Regions from separate parts of the Collinsella sp. TM04-29 genome, predicted to be linked through region 1. Evidence: riboswitches for the same ligand, from Rfam matches in the RefSeq annotation. Region 1 holds a riboswitch; the other holds the start of a gene.

Region 1 (10,997 bases):
TGGGCGCGATGGCGGCATAGCCCGCGATAAAGGCAAACGAAGATCCCAAAAACGCTGGCACCTTGCCGCGCGATAGGAAGTGGAAGAGCAGCGTGCCCAGGCCGGCAAACAAAAGGGTCGCCGAAACCGAAAGGCCGGTGAGCACAGGCACCAGCACGGTAGCGCCGAACATGGCAAACAGGTGCTGCAGGCCGAGCAAAAACATGCGCGGGCGACCGAGCGACGACGCATCGTAGATGGCATCGGCGACGGCGGGCGTCGAGGATTGGGACATGGATGTCCTTTCATAATGGAAGGGCGCCCGGGCATATCGGATTACCTGCCCGAACGATACGATCCGAACCATTGTACGCGATGCATGCCGCTCCGACCACGACGCCCCTGCGAACGGCAGCATTACTTCCAGATGCGCTCGGCGATGCGTTTGACCAGGGCGATCTTTGCCCACTGCTCGTCCTCGGTCAGCTTGTTGCCAATCTCGCAGCTGGCAAAGCCGCACTGGGGAGACAGATACAGGTTCTCGAGCGGCACGTACTTTGCGGCTTCGCGGATGCGCTCGACGATAACATCCTCGTTCTCGAGCTCTGCGGCCTTGGTGGTCACCAAGCCCAGCACGACCTTCTTGCCCGGGGCAACGTAGCTGAGCGGCTCAAAACCGCCGGCGCGCGGCGTATCGAACTCCAGGTAGAATGCGTCGACATCCTCATGTGCAAACAGGTACGGCGCGATGGGGTCATAGCCGCCCTCGAAAGCATAGGTAGAGTGGTAGTTGCCGCGGCACACGTGCGTGTTAATGACGAGGTCGTCGGGCTTGTCCTCGATGGCGGCGTTGTTGAGCGCCACGCCCAGCTCGCTCACCCTTTGCAGGTCAACCGGGCTCATGCCAGTCTTGGACACAAAGTCGGTATCGCAATAGATGCCCCAGGTGCAGTCATCAAACTGGATGTTGCGGCAACCCGCTGCGTACAGGTCGGCGATCACCGTGCGATAAGCGGCTGCAATTGCGTCGGCAAGTTCCTCATCGGTCTTATAGACAGCGCGCAGGCTCTCCTGCTGGCCATCGCAGCGGTCGAGCGTAACCTCCGAGAACGTCTGGATCGGCGCCGGAATGGTCTGGCGTGCAACGTGGCCCTCCCCCTCGAGTGCCTTGACAAACTTAAAGTGCTCGACGAAGGGGTGGTTCTCGCCGCTGATGGGGCCGGTCACCACGGCGGTGTCAGCCGTGGTCTCCTCGTCGTGGAACATATAGCCCGTACGCGAGGTGCGGCGTTCAATGCCGTTGAGCCCCCACATAAAGTCGAGGTGCCAGTAACTGCGACGAAACTCGCCATCGGTAATCACTTGCAGGCCAGCGGCCTTTTGCTTGTCCACCAGTTCGCGAATAGCCTCATCCTCGACAGCCTTAAGCCCCTCGGCATCAAGCGTGCCTGCCGCATAGGCAGCGCGGGCATCCTTTACGGCCTGCGGACGAAGAAAGCTGCCGACGATATCAGCGCGAAACGGCGCGTTCGGTTGAATTGAAGTGCTCATAGATATCTCCCTTTGCATTGGTTGCTTTACTGGAACAGAGTATGAGCGCTCATATAGCCATCGTAAAATATACGTTTATAACAGTTTGATATAGATGCTTCCTATATCAGTTGGGACTGCCATGAAGAGATTTGACCTGTGCAGGACGCAGCAGTCTAGATATGCTGACGGATCGCGTCGATATAGGCTTGACCGTAGCGCGTAAGCGTCGTGTTCTTGCGCGTGATGATGCCGATCTCCATGTACTCATCCACATCGAGCGGAATCGAGATAATGCCGGGGCCGTTGAGCTCGTGGCTGATCACGCCCGAGCATACCGTGTAGCCGTTGAGGCCCATGGCCAGGTTGAACAGCGTCGCACGGTCGCGCACGCGGATATTCTTGCGACGCTCAAACGTCGAGGTCAGCTCCTCGGAATAGTAAAACGAGTTGTAACTGCCCTGCTCGTAGGACAGGAACGGGTAGTCTTCCAAGTCCTCGAGCGTCACGCTGGAGCGGGCCGCCAGCGGATGGTCGGCACAGACGAAGACATGCGGCGTGGCGCAGAAAAGCCCCTCGAATACGAGCTCGTTGGCCGCCAGCATGCGCTCGATAACCTCGCGGTTATGCTCGGATAAGTACAGGATGCCCAGTTCGCTTTTCATATGCGCGACGTCCTCGATAATCTCGTGAGTCTGCTCCTCGCGCAGGGTAAAGTCATAGCGCGCGGCATCGAACTCACGGATCACATCGACAAACGCGTTGACGGCAAAGGAATAATGCTGGCAGCTCACACTAAAGTGCGGCACCTGCTCGGACGCGCCCTTGTACTTGCCTTCGAGCAGATCCGCCTGATCGAGCACCTGGCGCGCGTAGCCCAAGAAGGTCTCGCCCTCCTCGGACACAATGACACCCTTGTTGGTGCGCTCAAAGATGTGCACACCCATCTCGTTTTCGAGATCGCGGATCGACGCGGTAATCGAAGGCTGCGACACAAAGAGCCGGCGCGAGGCCTCGGTGATGCTGCCGCATTCGGCAACTTTGACGACATACCTGAGCTGTTGAAGCTTCATGATGGCCTCCCTAGACGTCCGCGAAACCCGAACCCGCCGCATCTGCCTGACGCATAAACGACGGCATCTCCCCCGTCGCGGCGCAGGCGGCAATCTGATGCAGAGCCCCGGCAACCGCATCGTCTGCCGCAGCGCCGATATGCCAGCGCGCGGCAGCCGTGACGGCCTCGTTGGCATTGGCGACTGCAACGGAGTTGGGGACGGCACCGATCATGGGCAGGTCGTTATCGGAATCGCCAAATACGGCCACCTCGTCGGACGTCAGGTCCAAAGCGCGCGCCAGCTCCAGCGCAGCGCAACCCTTGTCCCAACCTGCTGGAAGAATGTCGAACAGGCGCACACGATTGTTGGGAAACACGAGCGAGAGTTCCGGCACCTCAGCGGCAACGCGCTCGCGTAGCTCCGCGAGCTCCTCACGCGAACGAGCACTCCAGATATTCGCCTTGAACACCGACGCGTCATCGACGACAGGACGGCACGGGGCCTCTTCGCCCTTGAGCCATGCGTTGCCGCCCGACTCCATGGCGCGGCGCACGCGCTCGGGGTCGCTCGTCACACAATAGGCATCGTTGCCCCAAAAGTCATCACCCAGGCCGTAGACCTTCAGATACGTATCGTCGGTCTCTTGCTCCAAGTAGTCAGCCAAGCGCATAAGGGCGGCGTTGTCGGTCGCATGCGAGGCTACCACCTCGCCGTCCACAAACATGACCTGGCCGTTGCAGAACGCGCCGGTCGAGAAGCACTCGGCGCGATTGCGGAACATCCAGCCCATCGCGGAGGGTTGGCGACCCGAAACCGGGCCAAAGTGCAGACCCGCCGCCTGCATGGCATGAATGCCCTCGATGGCGTAGTCGCTGGCGCCGTCATGCCCGGCTGGAATCAGCGTATCGTCCATATCGGTCAGCACAAGTTTAATCATAAGGCCCCCTCGGTCATTCTTAATCCCGTCTATTGTACCGACCTGCCAAAAAGAGACAGGTTTATATTGGCAGGTTTTATCTGGGAAAACGCAGCGCCCCTGTTGCCACCTGCCAAAATAAACCTGTCCCTTTTTGGCAGGTGCGCTAGTATAGGGAACAACAGATTCGATGCGGGAGTGCCGGCGGTGCAAACCACAAGGCTGAGAGGGCATGGGGCCCAATCCTTTGAACCTGTCAGTTAATGCTGGCGTAGGGAGCATGCCGCCTTTGCAGGGGCGCTGTCTATGCACAGCGCCCCTTTTCTATGCCAAGGAGGCATGTGCAGTGATTGATTCGGAACAGCTTAAGCAAAATGTGGTCAAGGCCGTGGAAGAGATTCGCGCCACCAATCCGATGGCCGGCTCCATCACCAACACGGTGACGATCGACTTTGTCGCCAACGCACAGCTCGCCGTGGGCGGTTCGGCCGCCATGGTTTATCTACCAGACGAGGGCGAGGCACTCGTTGCCGGCGGCGGCGCCATCTATCTCAATATGGGCACGCTCTTCCCCATCTACGAGCAGACGATTCCCCGCGCGGCCAAGGCGGCACACCACGCCGGCAAGCCCTGGGTGCTCGATCCGGTGGGCCTGGGCATCGGTAGCCTGCGCACCCAGCTGGTAAACGAGCTCAAGCAGTACAAGCCCGCCATCGTACGCGGCAACGCCTCCGAGATCATCGCGCTCGCCGGCCTGTGGGGTCTTGGGGGCGAGGCAGCCGATCTGAGCCGCGTGCGCGGTGTCGATACCACCGACACGGTCGATGCCGCCCGCGATGCCGCCGTAGCGCTCGCCCGCTACACTGGCGGCGCCGTGGTGGTCTCGGGCGAAGTCGACCTGATTACCGACGGCACGACCGTAGCCAAATCCCACGGCGGCAGCCCGCTCATGTCAAAGATTACCGGCTGCGGTTGCTCGCAGGGCGGCGTGCTAGCCGTGTACGCCTGCGCTGCCGATCCGTTTACGGCAGCCGTCTGCGGCACCGCCGTCTACAACGTAGCCGGCACGCGTGCCGCCGCTGTCGCCGATGCCCCGGCAAGCTTTAAGGTCGCCTTTATCGACGAGCTCTACCGCGCAACCGCCCAGGACATCGCCGATAACCGACTCGAGCTCGAGGAGGCATAAGCCATGTCCGAGCCCGCAACCAACGCCGGCATGAACACGCTCGTCGCCGTGGCCATCGCCCCGTGTGGCACCGGCGATGAACTGTCCGCCGAGGTCGCTGAGGTCGTGCGCGTCATTCGCGAGAGCGGCCTTCCCAACCGCACCACCTCGATGTTCACCGAGATCGAGGGCGACTGGGACGAGGTCATGCAGGTCGTGCGCGACGCAACCTTTGTGTTAGCGAGCAAGGGCATCCGCACCGAAGTCGTGCTCAAGGCCGATATTCGACCCGGATTTACCGACACCATGACTGGCAAGCTCGAGCGCATGGAAGCACAGATCAAGAAACAGGAGGAAGCACGATGAGCATCCGCGACAACCTTGATATCTCGGCCTATCTGGTACTCGGCCCCGAAAACACGCTCGGGCGCCCCGTGGGCGATGTAGTGGCCCAGGCACTCGACGCCGGCTTTACCTGCATCCAGGTGCGCTCCAAGGTGGCAAGTGCCCGCGAGATCATCGCGCTGACCGACGACGCCGCACAGGCTATCGCTCAGGCCGGCAAGACCGGTCAGGTCGCCTTGCTGATTGACGACCGCCTTGACTGCGTGCTCGCCGCGCGCGAGCAGGGCATCGCTGTCGACGGCGTGCACGTGGGTCAGAGCGACATCCCCGTCGAGGTCTGTCGCAAGCTGCTGGGCCCCGATGCCATCGTGGGTCTTTCGGCCCGTTGCGAGGAGATGCTCGAGTACGTCAAGACCGCCGACATGAGCCTGGTCGACTACCTGGGCATCGGCCCGCTCCACGAGACCGAGACCAAGCGCGACTGCGGACGCGCGGCCGACGGCTCCATCATCACCAAAAGCTTTGAGGACCTGGCAGCCCTCCATGCGGCAAGCCCCGTGCCCATCGTGGTGGGCGGCGGCGTTAAGACAGCCGACTTGCCGCAGCTCAAGGCCACCGGCGTCGACGGCTTTTTCGTGGTGAGCGCCGTCTGCAGTGCCGACGACCCCCACGCCGCAGCCAAGGAGCTCGTCGATACCTGGCAGCAGGCATAAGCCTAGACCGAGCAGTTGCTCCGCAGTCCCATATCTTCAATAGCGGAAAGCGCATCCCAGTTTGGACGTCCATTCTGGGATGCGCTTTCCGCATAGAGGACCAGCGGGAAACTACGTCCCAGTCTGAGCGCTGATTACGGGATGCAGTTTCCGGCGTAGTCCCTACCCCGCCAGATACGCTTCCAGCGCGGGCAACGTCGCCTCCGCATCGCGACGGCCGATCTGGTAGATGCGCTCGAGTTCATCGGGCTCGCGGCACAGCGACGGCACCTTCACCGATTCGCTCGGCCGCACCACAAAGATCTCGCCAGCGGCTTCGCGACGCGCCAGGTCATCGAGCGTGGCATTGTAGACCTCGTGCCGATGCTCAAGCGCCGCAACAAACTCCGGATAGTGACGATACACGCGACGCAGCATAGGCATCACGCTATTGGGCTGCTTTACAAAGCCCGCCGGCTGCGTCAGCACCACCACGTTGCGGTCATAGCCTTGCTCAAACAGCCAAGCGCTGGGAATGGAATCGGCAACACCGCCATCCAAGTACTTACGACCCTCGATGGCAACAGGACGCGTCGCCACGGGAATCGCCGACGACGCCCGGATCCACTCAATATCGCGCTCGTCGCCATAGGGCAGGTCATGGTAGACGGCCTCACCCGTCTTAAGATCGGTACATACGCACGTAAACCGCATGGGGCAGGCGCGATATGCCTCCAGATCGATGGGATCGCGCTCGATGGGTACCTCATGATAGGCAAACTCGGCATTGAACATATCGCCGGTTCGCAACCAGCTCGTCACGCTCGCATAGCGCTTGTCGGCGCAATAGGCCTTGTTGTAGCGAATGGCGCGGCCGATCTGGCGCGATTTAAAGTTGTAGCCAAACGCCGCGCCCGCCGAGACACCCACCATATGGTCGCAGGTTAAGCCGTGCTCCATCCATACGTCGAGCACGCCCGCCGTATACATACCGCGGTAGCCGCCTCCCTCGAGCGCAAGCCCCACCGTGCGCGTCGTGTCTGGCTGTGCCATGCGACCATCTCCGTTCCCGTGTTTTAAAGCGGAACAAGTATACCCGCCAACATATATCGACTCAGTCGCATTTATATCGAGCATCGCATCGTCACGCTACCGATTGGCGAATAATAGCCGCCCGCGGCAGGGGCACCCATATACAATCCTCTATTGTTGTTTATACTACTCAATAGTTATCAGCAGCGAACACGGACCGACATATTAAACCAGCGACGCAGCAAGGCGGGGGCCTGGATACACGCAAAGCGTTGAGCAGCAACGCGTGTGTACAACGAGCTCGCCCGACGCAATACACCCCGACCTCAGGAAGCCGCTTACAGCATGGATATCGCCAGCAATTACACCGAGACGCTCGAAAAGACCATCCGTGACCTTCTCGAGCGTCAGGACGATCTGATCAGGACTGCCTTTACCGACGAGCTCACCGGTCTTGGCAACCGCGGCGGCTTTACCCGTTCCCTCGAGGAAATCTGGGAGCAGGAATTGCCCGTAACCATGGCGTTTATCGACATCGATAACCTTAAGCACTGCAACGACATCTTTGGACACGACGAGGGCAACCGCTATATCTTGCAGGTGAGCCTCTATCTCAAGCTGTATATGAAGGTGGACGAGGCGGCATTTCGCCTGGGAGGCGACGAGTTTGCCATCCTGTCCACAATCGCGACCGAGGATGACCTTGCCGAACGTCTGGAGCACTGTCGAGAGGTCCTGCTCAAAAATAACGATTCCGAGATGCCTCACTCGTTTAGCTACGGAGTGTCACACGCCGACCCCGCCCTGGGCGAAGCCTCCAATCGCATGACGCTCGATGCCGACCATCGCATGTACGACTACAAGCTGCGCCATGCCGTGCACCTTGATCGACGCAATATCACGCAAGTCCACGCCGACGATTTCGAAGTAAGCGATCGCATTTTCGACGCCCTTTCGATGCTCAACGAAGGCCGCTATTTCTTTATCGAGAACCTGGACAAACATCGCACCCTTTGGTCACAAGGCGCTATGCGCGACCTTGGCCTTCCTTCGGAGCATATAGACAACTGCCACGATTACTGGAAAACGCGCGTCCATCCCGATGACCTCGAGGCCTATAGCGACGATATCGACCAGATCTATAACGGCTCCAAGCACCGTCGCGTCATGCAATACCGCGTACGCAACGCCGCCGGCGACTACGTTCTCTGCCGTGCTCGCGGGTTTCGTATCGACGGCGACGGAAATGTCCCCTCGCTCTATGTTGGCGAGCTCGTCAACCACTCGCTTGCCGAGACCGTCGACGCCGCCACGGGCCTTGGAACGCAGCGCATGTTGCTCAACGCTATCGATGCCTGCCGTCGCGACTGTTGCGAGACGGGGCTTATAGCGGTGCGCGTTCGCGGCACGACAAAGCTCAACGAGCTTTACGGAGCCGAGGCTGTCGACAACATGCTCGCCGAATACGCAGGCCGCATGTTGTCGATCACCCGTGGCAGGAGTCGCGTCTACCGCTCACGAAGCGTCCAGTTTGTCGTGCTCAGCAACGATTTGGACCATGAGGCGTTCGAGCAACTGGTCCATCATCTAAAAGAGGCCGTTTTCGCTCCCGTTCGAATCGCGGGCGATACCATTACTCCCGTCTGTCTTGTCGTCCCGGCCTTCTACGAGCGCCTAGCCAACCAAGCGACCGCCGTTTTAGGCGAACTCGACCGTCGCCTTCGCACGGCCGGCGGACTTGTTCCCAACGACAGCCTCCCCATACCCGAGATAGAGCGCAAAAGCGCCATCGCCGAGCGCATCGATATGCTCACGGGCCTCTGTCGACCCAGCGAGTTTATGCGACGCGCCAACGCATTTCTCCAGACAAGGCGCGACGGCGCTTGGTGTATCGCCACCGTCGACATGGGGCACATGCGACTGTTCAACGAATGGCACGGACAGGCCGAGGGCGACCGCATGCTCGCCGACGTGGGCACGGTCCTCAAGGATATCGAGAATGCCGACATGGGCGTCGCAGGATACTGGGGCCAAGACGACTTTTGCATACTCATCCCCTTTGAGCACGACACCGTCCATCAAATCTATAACAGCGTTCGCGAGGCCGTGGCCAAGCATGATGACGGCGTGGGTTTCTGGCCGTCCATGGGCGTCTACCCCATCGACTCCAACGAGGAAATCACTATCGATGCGCAGGCCAAGGCCATGTTTACCAATCGGCGTGCAAAAAACGACTTTAAGGAGCGCATTGCCATTTTCCGCCCCGAGGAGTACGAGCGCGAAATCTCGTTCCACCGCACGCTGACCGAATTCCAGTATGCGCTCTCAAACGGCCGCATTACCTACTACTTGCAGCCCCAGGTCGACATGGAAACCGGCGAGATCACTGGCGCCGAAGCGCTCACGCGCTGGATTGACAAGGATGGCTCCCTCATTTCACCCGTCACCTTTATCCCCGCTCTCGAGGAAAGCGGTTTTGTGGTGACGCTCGACAAATACGTTTGGCAGGGCGTTGCCTCGTGGCTGCGCGGGCGCATCGATCGAGGGCTTCGCGTGGTTCCGATCTCGCTCAACGTGTCGCGCGTGGATATCCTTGCCTGCGACGTTGCCGAGCATATGGGGGCACTCGCCGACCAATACAATCTGCCGCCCGAGCTCATGCGCATCGAGATCACCGAGACGGCTTATACGGGAGAGTCCGAAGCTGTGGATAAGCTGACGGCCGACCTGCACAACCGCGGCTTCTCGACCTACATGGACGATTTTGGCACCGGCCAGTCCACGCTCGCGATGCTCAAGAACGTCAACGTCGACGTCATCAAGCTCGACCGCACGTTTGTGCCCGTCGACGGCGATCAAGGCCGCAGCGTGCAAATCATTTCATCAATGCTCGAGATGGCGCAGTCGCTCCATCTGCCCGTTGTGATCGAAGGCATCGAGACAAATGAGCAGGCAAACATGCTACGCCAAATGGGCGCCCGCTACGCTCAGGGCTTCCTCTACTACCGTCCCATGCAGGCGGAGGATTTTGAGGCACTGCTCGACGGTGGCGACAGCAACTAATACGCTCGTGCGCAAACGCCACCGTCGAGGGAGCGTTTGTTCCCATGAGCTAACTAATACCCCAATCTAAACCGAATTGGGAGTAAGATACAAACCATTGTTCCATCCAAGGAGGTCATCCATCATGAACGAGTCGTATCGCCTGGGCGAGCAATCAATCATCGCTCATCTTCAGCGACTTGCGAACGGGGCCTCAACCACCGAGCTCGATGTTGCCGCGCTGCCCCCGGAGTTGCGTGCCATTGGTGAGCAACTGCAGAAAACGCTCGCCATCCTGCAACAAGAACGCGAGCTGCTTGAGCACGGCGCCTATATCGACTCGCTCACCAATCTTGGCAACCGTGGCGGGCTCGACCGCCATGTCGATCAGCTCTGGCGCAAAGGCACCCCCTTCACCTGTGCCTATATTGACATCGATCGCCTCAAGCATTGCAACGATAAGTTTGGCCACGCCGAGGGCAATCGCTACATTCTGAGCATCTGCCGCGCACTCACCGAGACCATGGAGCACGATGAGCTGCTGTTCCGTATCGGTGGAGACGAATTTGTACTTATATCCCCCACGACAGACGAAGCCGAGCTCGAGCAGCGCCTGGAGCGGACGCGTGCCAATCTTATCGAGGCAACATCGGACGGCAAGGCGCCCATGATCGCCAGCTTTAGTTTTGGCTGCTCGCGCGTCGACCCGCTTGCAGGCGATACGCGTCGCCAGATGACAAAGGACGCCGACCGCAAAATGTATCGCTACAAGCTCATGTACCGTGTGCAACAACCGGAAGAAGGCGATGCGCCGCAACGCCCGGTCACCGAACAACCCCCCCCCTGCAACGACCGAGTGTTCCAAGCGATCTCCATGAGCTCCGAGACACGCTATCCGTTCATCATTAACCTCGACACCGGCGAATCGCAATGGTCGGTTAATGCCGTGCGCGATTTTGACCTACCTTCCCAGCATCCCTACAACTCGCTCGATATATGGCTTGCCCGTGTTCACCCCGAGGACCGCGACAACGTACGTGCCGAGCTCGATATGGTGGTAAACGGCACGTGGCACTTCCACTGCATGCAGTATCGCGTCATGAATACCGCCGGAAAATACGCGCTTTGCGACTGCACGGGTTACCGCCTGGACGGCACCGATACCGAGCCCAACATGTATGTGGGCATTGTCACCAACCGAAGCTTGGCAGATACGACCGATTCCGTGACCGGTCTGGGCG
Region 2 (10,997 bases), on a different contig from region 1:
CCATGCCGAGGTCGATTGTCGTGCCCTCGAACACCTTGTTGACAGTGCGGACGGCGCACATCTTGCCGCACATGGTGCAGGTTCCCTCAGTGGCGGCGGGGGATTCCTCGTAGCGCTTCTTGCCGGTGACCGGGTCGAGGGCGCACTTCCACATGGCGTCCCAGTCGAGCTTGCGGCGTGCCTGGCCCATCTTGTCGTCCATGTCACGGGCGTGCGGTACCTTCTTGGCGATGTCGGCGGCGTGTGCGGCAATCTTGGTGGCCATGAGGCCATCGAGCACGTCCTGGGCGTTAGGCAGGCATAGGTGCTCTGCCGGTGTCACGTAGCACAGGAAGTCGGCGCCGGAACTGGCGGAGATGGCGCCACCAATGGCGGCGGTGATGTGGTCGTAGCCTACGCCGATATCGGTCACCAGCGGCCCCAGCACATAGAACGGGGCGTTGTGGCACAGGCGCTTCTGCAGCTTCATGTTGGCTGCGATCTCGTCGAGCGCCATGTGACCCGGGCCTTCGACCATAACCTGGACGCCGGCGGCCCAGGCGCGCTTGCACAGCTTGCCCAGCTCGATCATCTCGGCGGTCTCGGTTGCGTCGTTGGAGTCGTAGAGACAACCCGGGCGGCAGGAGTCGCCGAGCGAGATCGTCACGTCGTATTCGTGGCAGATCTCGAGCACCTCGTCGTAGAACTCGTAGAAGGGGTTCTCGTTACCGGTGACCTCCATCCAACCAAACAGCAGCGAGCCGCCGCGGCTGACGATGTTCATGAGGCGGCCAGTCTCCTTAAAGGTCTTGATGACCGACTTGTTGATGCCGCAGTGGATGGTCATAAAGTCCACGCCGTCCTCGGCGTGCGCGCGCACGACCTCGAGCAGGTCGTCCTTGGTCAGCTTGACCAGCGGCTTTTCCATGTAGCCGATGGCGTCGTACATCGGCACCGTGCCCACCATGAGCGGCGTCTCGTCGATGAGCTGCTGGCGGAACTGGCGCGTCTTGCCCGAGTTGGAGAGGTCCATGATGGCGTCGGCGCCAAAGTCCTCGGCGATCTTGACCTTCTTCCACTCCTCGGCGGCATCGGCCTTATCGCCCGAGATGCCCAGGTTGACGTTGACCTTGGTGGAAAGGCCCTCGCCGACGCCAAAGGCGCGCATGCCCTTTTTGATATGCACGATGTTGGCGGGGATGGCGATGCGGCCGTCGGCCACGCGCTCGCGGATGTACTCGGGGTCGCGATGCTCGCGCTCGGCGACTTCTTTCATCTGCGGCGTGATTTGCCCGGCGCGGGCGAAGTCGATTTGCGTGACGAGCTTGGGCTCGGTCTGTGTGCTCATTGGCACGGCTCCCTTCGTTGGCATTACCCATATCAGGTTTGCGGGTCAGGGCGGGCGCGCCCAATCTCAGCCTGCCGTCTTGTCCTGCAAGCTCCCCGTTATGTCATGGGCTCAAGTATAGCCTGAATGGGTACGATTGGGCCAACGAGCATGTCCGTGGGGAGGCGAACATGGAAGACAAGCATCTATATCGAGAGACACAATGGGATGTATCGGCCGAGGAAAGCCGTGCGCACCATGGCCTTGTCGCGATTGGTTTTGCGGTGCTTGCCGTGCTGGTGATTGCCTTTTGTATCTGGACGCTTGGCGGTCGCGGCGGCGCTGCATGGGAGTTCGAGGCTGATGATAGTCTACCGATTATGACGATGAGGAGTACTGGCGGTAATGCCAATACGCTCGCCGTTCCGGGCGATTATTGGTATCCGCGCGACGAGTTTGTGCAATTGCAACTGAGTGGCGGATCCATTCCGGGCGAAGAAATCGAACGCGTGACGTTTGATGCGACGCTCAAAACGCTGACGGTCGAGCTCAAAGATCAAGGGGATGTGCCCACGACGATGGATATCGCGCTGACGGAATGGCGCCTGGAGCCCCCGTCGGGCGTCAAAGTATCCGACGTAGAGCACGTTAAGATTACCTACCAAGATGGCTCGACGAGCGAGATTGCAAAGGCCGACGGCTTGGCGGAGTAACGGGGTGTTTGGAAACGGCGGGTCTATTGTGCCTGCGCGTTCATGAAAACCAGGGTGTTTTTGTCTGAAAGCTCGGGGATGTGCCGATAGCCGATGTTGAATGCGGTAAGTTCGCTTGCATCCTCGAGCTTGTTTTCTGCCATCCACCGCACCATGGAGCCGCGCGCCTTTTTGCTGGCGGTCGACCGTTGGATGGGCTTGCCGTTGCGGATACCCTCGCCAAAGAGGCATGTGACGGCCGTGGCGTCGCCCGCGAGGTGGGGCAGAACGGCTTTGGCATACTCTACGCTGGCGAGGTTGACGATCGTGGTGTTTGAACCTGCCGGGGCGATAGCCCGTGCGAGCTTGTCGCCCCAAAACGCGTAGAGGTCTCGGGTATCGTCGACGGCAAGCTTTGCGCCCATCTCCAGCCGATACGGTTCGACGGCATGAAAGGGGCGAACGCACCCGTAGAGGCCGGAGAGGATCCATAGATGGTCTTGCAGCCATGTGAGCTGCGCGGAATCCATCACCTCGGGCGCCATGCTCTGGTACTGAATGCCGTGATAGGACATGATGGCAGGGGAGATGCGGCGGGCGAGTGCGGGATTGTCGAGATCGCCGTTATTCAGGATGGGCCGGAACTCATGCAGGGTGTTGAGGCAAGGCCCCAGCAGTTTGTCACTCACGTTCCATAGCGCCTGCAGGCTGTCGCTGCCTTCATTCCGCTCGATATCTAGCAGTGCGCGGTGGAGGCGAGCCGTCTCGCGCGCAAAGGGTGGAATGCCCAGGACTTCAAAAGCATCTTGGGCCGCGCGCATCTGCTTGGCGGGCGAAATGACGACCTGCAGCATGGACTCTCCTCTGCCAAAAAGGAAGTTGCGGTGGAATACGGTCTGTTTTGGCCGTTTATGGGCCAGGTTAGTCTGTATTTCACCGCAACTGATGAAGGGTTGGTTACGCGCGCTCGATGAAGGCCTTGTAGCCGCGATAGGCCTCGTAGATATCGGCCTTGTTAGCGACCTCCCACAGGGCGTGCATGGACAGGACGGCAACGCCAGAGTCGATGACGTTCATGCCGTACTTAGCCATGATGTATGCGATGGTGCCGCCGCCGCCCGCGTTGACGCGACCGAGCTCGCAGGTCTGGAAGTCCACGCCGGCCTCGTCCATGATGTCGCGGATGAGGGCCACATACTCGGCGTCGGCGTCGTTAGAGCCGCCCTTGCCGCGGCTGCCCGTGTACTTGTTAAAGCACAGGCCGCGACCCATAAAGGCTGCGTTCTTGGTTTCGAACTTGCCGGCGTAGCCCGGGTCGAAGCCGGCGGACACGTCGGAGGAGAGCATGCGGCTGCGGGCGAGCGCGCGGCGCAGGGCCAGCGGGCTATCCTCGCCGGCGAGCGTCATGATCTCGGCGACGGTGTTCTCGAAGAAGCGGCTCGTCATGCCGGTGGCACCCACGGAACCGATCTCCTCCTTGTCGACGATGAGTGTGATGCTCGTGCGCTCCACATTGGCCACATTGATCTGGGCGAGCATGGACGGATAGGCGCAGACACGGTCGTCGTGGCCATAGCCCAGAATCATGGAGCGGTCGAGGCCCATGTCACGGGCGGGGCCGGCGGGCACGACCTCGATCTCGGCGGAGAGGAAGTCCTCCTCCTCGACGTCGTACTGCTCCTTGAGGATATCCAGGAACATCTGCTTGACGGGCTCCTTGGGAGCGTCCTTGTCGTCCTCGTCAAACTTGACGGGGCGGCCGCCCACGATCACGTCGAGGATCTCGGCGTCGACGGCGTCCTTGGCGGGCTTGGCCATCTGCTCGCTCGAGAGGTGGATCAGCAGGTCGGAGATGGTAAAGACCGGGTCGTCGGCCTTGTCACCGATGTTGATGTCGACGGTGGTGCCGTCCTTTTTGCAGATGACGCCCACGAGTGCGAGCGGGGAAGCGACCCAGTGGTAGCTCTTGACGCCGCCATAGTAGTGCGTGTCGAGATAAGCCATGTCGCCGGCCTCGAAGGCGGGGTTCTGCTTGAGGTCCAGGCGCGGCGAGTCCACGTGGGCGCCCAGGATGTTAAAGCCCTGCTCGAGCGGGGCGGTGCCCAGGTTGACGAGCATGAGGTCCTTGCCGTGGTTGGCGGCGTACACCTTGTCGCCGGCCTTGAGCGCGCGGCCCTCGGCGATCACGGTCTCCAGATTGACGTAGCCCGCCTCCTCGGCCATCTTGATACCGGCCTTGACGCACAGGCGCTCGGTCTTGTTCTCACTCAAAAACTGCTTATAGCCGCGGCAAAGCTCCTCGAGCTCCTCGATCTGCTGTGGCGTGTACTTTTTCCATGCGCTGGGACGCTCCATGACGCAGGCTCCTTTCGGATCGATCGTGCTGGTTGATGTACCGTGAGCCATCGTATCACGCGCGGGCCCGCGGCGGCAGGGAAGCCTGATGTGCGGTGGCCGCGGGGCGGGGAGCGTGTAAACTGGTGTGAGCAAACCGTGCCCAGCCCAAAGCGAGGTATTCAATATGTCTGAAAAGCGCCGTACCTTTGCCGTCATCGACGGCAACTCGCTCATGCATCGCGCCTTCCACGCCGTGCCGCCGACCATGAACGCGCCGGACGGTCGCCCCACCAACGCGATCTTTGGTTTTCTGAACATGTTCCTCAAGATGATCGATGCCTTTAATCCCGACGGCGTTGTCGTGGCGTTTGACAAGGGCAAGCCGCGCGTGCGTATGGAGATGCTGCCGCAGTACAAGGCGCAGCGCCCGCCCATGGACCCCGACCTGCACGCGCAGTTCCCCATGATCAAGGAGCTGCTCGCCGCGCTCAACGTGCCCATTTTGCAGTCCGAGGGCTGGGAAGGCGACGATATCCTGGGAACCATGGCGCGCCTGGGCGAGGAGGCCGGCTGCGACATGCTGCTGGTGACCGGCGACCGCGACATGTATCAGCTCGTGACCGAGCACGTCAACGTGGTCTCGACTCGCAAGGGCCTGTCCGACGTGGCGATCATGACGCCCGAGAGCGTGGACGACCTGTATCACGGCATCACGCCGGCGCTCGTGCCCGATTTTTACGGTCTGAAGGGCGATACGTCGGACAACATTCCCGGCGTACCGGGCATCGGCCCCAAAAAGGCGAGTGCGCTCATCGCGCAGTACGGCAGCCTTGACGAGGTCATCGCGCATGCTGACGAGGTTAAGGGCAAGATGGGAGAAAACCTGCGCGCACACATCGACGACGCGCTGCTGAGCCGTAAGGTGGCGACCATCCGCACCGATGCACCCGTTGAGCTCGATTTTGAGGCGACGTCCTTCCCGGCGTTTTCCGCCGATGAGGTTTCCGCGGCGCTGGGCACGCTTGGTATCACCGCCATGCAGAACCGTTTCTTGGCGCTGATCGGCGGCGAGGGCGGGGCAGCTGCCAGCACGTTTGAGATTCCCGCCGTTTTGCGCGCAGCCGCCGGCGATGCTGGCGCGCTTGGTGCCGTTGCGGCTGAGGTCTCCCGCGTGATTGATGCCGGCGAGTGGGTCGCCGCCGTGGTGGACGATGACAAGGAAGAGGGCGCGCTCTTTGGGCTGACGCGCACGCTGTGGTTGGCGACGTCCAAGGGCCTGTTTGCGCTCGAGGAGGGCGACAGTGGTGCGGCGGCTGAGGTTGAGGGCTTCAACTTCGCCCACGGCGTGATTGCCGGCGTGCTCGCGCGTCTGTTTATGGAAGGCCGTGTGGCGAGCCCGGATATGAAGGCGCTTCTGCATGAGCTTTCGCCCATCGATTCTTCTGAGCTCGAGCTCATGGATCCGCTGGCAGTCGATTCCACGCGCATCTTCGATACCGTTGTTGCCGCCTACCTGTTGGATTCCGACCGCTCCGAGTTTGACGAGGTGTATCTGGCCGATACGTATCTGCAGATGGCGCTGCCTGCGGCGCGCGGCGCAGAGGGTGCTGGCGAGGACGCTCCTGCGCCCGCCGCTCGCACGGCGGCCTTGACGCTGGCGCTGGTTGCACCGCTGCGTGACCGCATGGCCCGCGAGAACGCCGCCAACGTGTTCGATGGGATCGAGATGCCGCTCGTGCCGGTGCTTGCCAAGATGGAGCGCGCGGGCATGCTCGTGGACCCCGACCGCCTGCACAGTCTGTCCGAGGGCCTGGCGACCCAGATTGCCGATGTCGAGCGCAGCATTCGCGACCTGGCCGGCGACGAGACCTTTAACATCGGCAGCCCCATGCAACTCTCGCACGTGCTGTTTGATGTTATGGGACTTCCGACCAAGGGCCTCAAAAAGACCAAGCGCGGCTACTATTCGACCAACGCCAAGGTGCTGAGCGACCTTGCCCGCGACCACGAGATCGTGCGCCTGATTTTGGACTGGCGTGAGAAGTCCAAGATTAAGTCGACCTATCTGGACACGCTGGGCCCGCTGCGCCGTGGTGACGGGCGTGTGCACACCACGTACAACCAGACCATCACCGCGACGGGGCGTTTGTCTTCGAGCGACCCCAATCTGCAAAACATTCCGACGCGCTCGGAGCTGGGGCGTACCGTCAAGACGGCGTTCTCGGCGGGCGAGGGCAGCGTCTTTTTGGCGGTGGACTACTCGCAGATCGAGCTGCGCCTGCTCGCGCATCTTTCGGGTGACGAGCACCTGGTGCGCGCCTTCAACGAGGGCGAGGACTTCCATGCCGAGACGGCCGCGCGCGTATTTGGCGTGCCGGTGTCCGAGGTGACACCCGACCTGCGTAGCCGCGCCAAGGCCGTGAACTTTGGCATCGTGTACGGTCAGCAGGCCTATGGTCTGTCGCAGTCGCTGCACATCTCGATGGCCGAGGCGCGCGATATGATCGATCGCTACTACGAGGCCTACCCGGGCGTGCGCACGTTCCTCGACAATGTGGTGGCGCGAGCCAAGCAGACGGGCTATGCCGAGACCATGTATGGCCGCAGACGCCATATTCCCGAGCTCAAGGCCAAAAACCCACAGCTCCGCGGCTTTGGTGAGCGCACGGCCATGAACCACCCCATGCAGGGCACCGCCGCCGACATCATCAAGATCGCCATGGCCCGCGTAAGCCGTCGCTTGGAAGAAGAAGGCTTTGCCGCCCACATGATCCTGCAGGTACACGACGAACTGGACTTTGAGTGCCCCGTCAACGAAGTCGAGCGCCTAACCACCATGGTCCGCGACGTCATGGAACACGTAGTAGACCTCCGCGTCCCCCTAATCGCCGAAGCCAGCACCGGCATAACCTGGGCCGAGGCCAAGTAGCGAGCGACGAGCTTGCGGGCGATGACCATGGGTGCGACGCTTCTGGCCGCCCGATGGTCGCAGGTCGCCAATGCCGACGCCGCGGAACGTTTCCAGGCTTGGATGCGTCCCGCGGCGTCTTTCTGTGCGGTTAGCAGCTCCTGCGGCGCACGAGCTCTACGGGGGCCACGGTCTCCATGGCGGGGGTGCGGCCTGCGATGAGGTCGAGGAGCGCCTTGCAACCCTCTTGTGCCATGAGCTCGGGGTGGCGCTGAACCGTGGTGATCTGCGGCGTGGTGAGCTTTGAGTAGATGGAGTCATCGTAGCCCACGATCTTGATGTCTCCGGGCACGTTGAGACCTGCTGCCTGCACGGCGCGCAGCGCTCCTGCGGCCGAATGGTCGCTTGTAGCAAAGATGCCGTCGAGCGGCATGCCCGCATCGATCATTCCGGCAACGATATCCTGAGCCTCGTCCATGCTAGGACGCTGGCCGGTGACGTAGGCCATGTACTCGCGGCGAAGCGGCAGGCCATGATCGGCGAGCGCATGCATATAGCCCGTGAGGCGGTCGTTGCGGTCGTAGTCTGCGGTAAAGCTCGAGATGGTGAGGATGTTTTTGCAGTCGCGGTCAATGAGTGCGCTCGTTGCCAGGTAGGCGCCGCGTTCGTCATCGGTCCCCACGTGGGGGATGGCGAGGTCCGACTGCGGCATGCGGTCGATGCAGACCACGGGGATACCGCGCGTGACGATGTCGTTCGTGAGCTCACGCAGGCCCGAGATGCATATGATGCCGTCGGCCTGCTTGCTGGCAAGGCTATGGAAGTAATCGCGCTCGCGCTGCGGATCGTTGCCGCTGTTGCAGACAAAGACAGAGTACCCCTGCGCCGCAAGCGTGCGCTCTACATGGTAGGCGATCTTGGAAAAGAAGTCGTTGGATATATCGGGCACGATCATGCCTATGGAGCGCGACTGCGCTTGGCGAAGCGTCTTGGCGGACTGGTTGGTAACGTAACCGTACTGGTCGATAACATCCTGCACGCGTTTGCGCGTGTCCTCGGAGAAACGGCCAACGTTGTTGACCACATGGCTCACGGTGGCTACGGAGACCCCGGCAAGTTGGGCGATTTCTTTCATTGAGAGCTGTTTTTGCGCCATGGGACCTCCAGCTTGGTTAACGCCTGCTGGTTAACAATTATAACGTCCTATTTGGTTAACACTTGATTATACGATTAACCATGAATTAGGTACCGTTCACGGAGTGAATAACTACCGCTTACCGATTCATACACTGGCATTTGGTAGATTCTCAGCTGGTTATACGATTAACCAAATGACGCTCTTGGACGAATTTGTGAGGGATCATCTATGCTTCTCTGCCCCAGTATGATGTGCGCCGATTACGGCGAGCTTGCCAACACGGTGCGTGAGCTCGACTCCGCGGGTGCCGATATCTTTCACTGCGATGTGATGGACGGTAGCTTTGTACCTAACTTTGCGATGGGCCTCGAGGACATCAAGGCCGTGCGCGCTGCCACGCAAAAGCTCGTCGACGTGCATCTGATGATCGAGAACCCGGCGGCCAAGATCGACCTCTTTGCCGATGCGGGCGCTGATATCATCTACATTCATCCCGAGTCCGAGCGCTATGTGGTCAAGACGCTCGCCGCCATCAAAGCGCTCGGTTGCGCTGCGGGCATCGCCGTCAACCCCGATACCGCGGTGACCCTGCTCGAGGAGATTCTCAACCTCTGCGACTACGTGATGGTTATGACGGTCAATCCCGGTTTTGCCGGGCAGGCGTTTATCGAATTCACTAAAAAGAAGATTGAACAGCTTGCGGCTCTCAAGGATGAGTACGGCTTCAAGATCATGATCGACGGCGCCTGCTCGCCCGCGCGCGTCAAGGAACTCTCGGCCATCGGTGCCGACGGCTTCATCTTGGGCACGAGCGCATTGTTTGGCAAGGACATGACCTATGCGGAAGCGCTTGAGAAGCTGCGTCAGGGAGAGGAGTACTAACCGCGGCAGGCCAGAGGCTGTCAGTTAATAGCAAAGAGCCATGTGGCTCGATCGAAAGGAACCTGTAAATGAAGATCGCAATCGGTAACGACCACGTGGCCGTCGAGCTCAAGAACATCATCAAGGAGCACCTGGAGGAGCGCGGCTACGAGGTCGTGGACTTTGGCACCAACTCCACCGAGCGTTTTGACTATCCCATCAGCGGCTACAAGGTCGGCTGCGCCGTGGCGGCAGGGGAGTGCGATCTGGGCGTTCTTATCTGTGGCACGGGCGTGGGCATCAGCCTGGCAGCCAACGCGGTTGAGGGCGTGCGTGCCGTGGTATGCTCCGAGCCCTATTCGGCCAAACTCAGCCGCGAGCACAACAACACCAACATCGTGGCCTTCGGTGCCCGCGTGGTGGGCTCCGAGCTCGCAAAGATGATCGTGGACGAATGGCTCGACGCCAAGTTCGAAGGCGGTCGTCACCAGCGCCGCATCGACATGATCGCCAAGATCAAAGAGACGCAGCAGCTCGAAGCGGCTGAAGCCTAGCCAAATTGACCGTACAGAAAAAGGGCTCGTATCAACGACGAGCCCTTTTCAATTCAAACAATTCAGCCAAGTATCTAGGCACCAAGACGCCATCCAGGCGGCAAGCAAGTAGCCCAAGGACCCGACTCGCCCGGCCAGGTCCGACGAGCAACGTTAACGTGCCGCCAGGATAGCGTCGATGAGTGTCAGTACGCCCCCGTCGTTGTTGCTCGGAATGCGCCATTTGGCGTGCGCGTTCATGTGCTCCTCGGCATTATCCACGATAAAGCTATGCCCGACGCGCTCCAGCATGGGGATGTCGTTGTACGTATCACCCACGGCGGCGGCATCAGCGATATCAATGCCCAGCTGCTCGCACAGGTGCGCGACGCCCGACCCCTTGTCGACGCCCAGGTTCATAAAGTCTATCCACTCGCGCCCGGCGTTGGTGACGTAGAGCTTGTCCGAGAACTCGGGGCTGTAGTTCTCGCGAAACGCGGGCTCGGCATCGTAGGCGGGGAAGAAGATCGAAATCTTGTTGGACTCGATATCAATGCCCTCAAAGCTATCGACGTAGTTGATCGTGTTGTAGTAGACGCTGAGTTCGTCGTGGTATTGATGGTCACGGGCAAGTACGTAGAACTCGTCGTAGCAGCATAGGACGGGGACGGCGCGAGAATCCTCCGAGGCGCGGCTCAAGACCTGCTGATACAGCGCCACATCGATGTTGCTCTTATAGATATAGTTGCCGCGATAGATGACGCAGGCTCCGTTGTCGGGGCAAAAGGCGAGGCGGTTCTTGATGCCCTCGAACATCTCCTCGAGCTTGGGGGCTGGACGTCCGCTGGCGGGGCAGAATACGATGCCGGCGTCGGCGAGCTTGTCCAGGCGCTCATCAAGACCCTGCGGCAACACGCGCTCGTCGGTGAGCAGCGTCTTGTCCATGTCGACGGCGATGAGTTTAATGTTGCCGATGTTAGCGTCTGATTCATAAGTCTGCATAAATGCTCCTTTCCGTTTCCAGATTGTTTCGGGCGTAATGACCCTCTGCTATGTAATCGAGCGTATTTTCGCAGGAATGGTGCGTACTTGCACTGCAATTCACAAACTAATGAAAAAACTTTTCAGAAATTTGAATTTGTCGCTTGTACAGCAGGCACTTTAGCGTAATATAGCGACCATCGAAAACGGAGACGGCAAAAGCACCGCTTACCGAGGAAAA

The links. Region 1 has a riboswitch for thiamine pyrophosphate ahead of thiM (hydroxyethylthiazole kinase). Riboswitches for the same ligand answer to the same signal wherever they lie in the genome.
Region 2: another riboswitch for thiamine pyrophosphate. It lies ahead of thiC (phosphomethylpyrimidine synthase ThiC); the one in region 1 lies ahead of thiM (hydroxyethylthiazole kinase).

The regions. Positions count from the first base shown of each region.
Region 1 is NZ_QSPW01000004.1:84,734-95,730, forward strand. It holds gene DXD39_RS08205 (uracil-xanthine permease family protein) at 1-274, opposite strand, end outside; gene DXD39_RS08210 (5-methyltetrahydropteroyltriglutamate--homocysteine S-methyltransferase) at 397-1,530, opposite strand; gene DXD39_RS08215 (LysR family transcriptional regulator) at 1,686-2,582, opposite strand; gene DXD39_RS08220 (HAD-IIB family hydrolase) at 2,593-3,501, opposite strand; TPP riboswitch at 3,665-3,775, shown strand; gene thiM (hydroxyethylthiazole kinase) at 3,827-4,666, shown strand; gene DXD39_RS08230 (thiamine-binding protein) at 4,670-5,011, shown strand; gene DXD39_RS08235 (thiamine phosphate synthase) at 5,008-5,703, shown strand; gene DXD39_RS08240 (patatin family protein) at 5,866-6,735, opposite strand; gene DXD39_RS08245 (EAL domain-containing protein) at 7,060-9,777, shown strand; gene DXD39_RS08250 (diguanylate cyclase domain-containing protein) at 9,902-10,997, shown strand, end outside.
Region 2 is NZ_QSPW01000001.1:1,185,949-1,196,945, reverse strand. It holds gene thiC (phosphomethylpyrimidine synthase ThiC) at 1-1,327, opposite strand, end outside; TPP riboswitch at 1,319-1,435, opposite strand; gene DXD39_RS05400 (hypothetical protein) at 1,498-2,019, shown strand; gene DXD39_RS05395 (YaaA family protein) at 2,043-2,852, opposite strand; gene DXD39_RS05390 (aminopeptidase) at 2,956-4,353, opposite strand; gene polA (DNA polymerase I) at 4,520-7,264, shown strand; gene DXD39_RS05380 (LacI family DNA-binding transcriptional regulator) at 7,395-8,378, opposite strand; gene rpe (ribulose-phosphate 3-epimerase) at 8,610-9,263, shown strand; gene rpiB (ribose 5-phosphate isomerase B) at 9,332-9,796, shown strand; gene DXD39_RS05365 (Cof-type HAD-IIB family hydrolase) at 9,950-10,777, opposite strand; gene DXD39_RS10165 (hypothetical protein) at 10,884-10,997, opposite strand, start outside.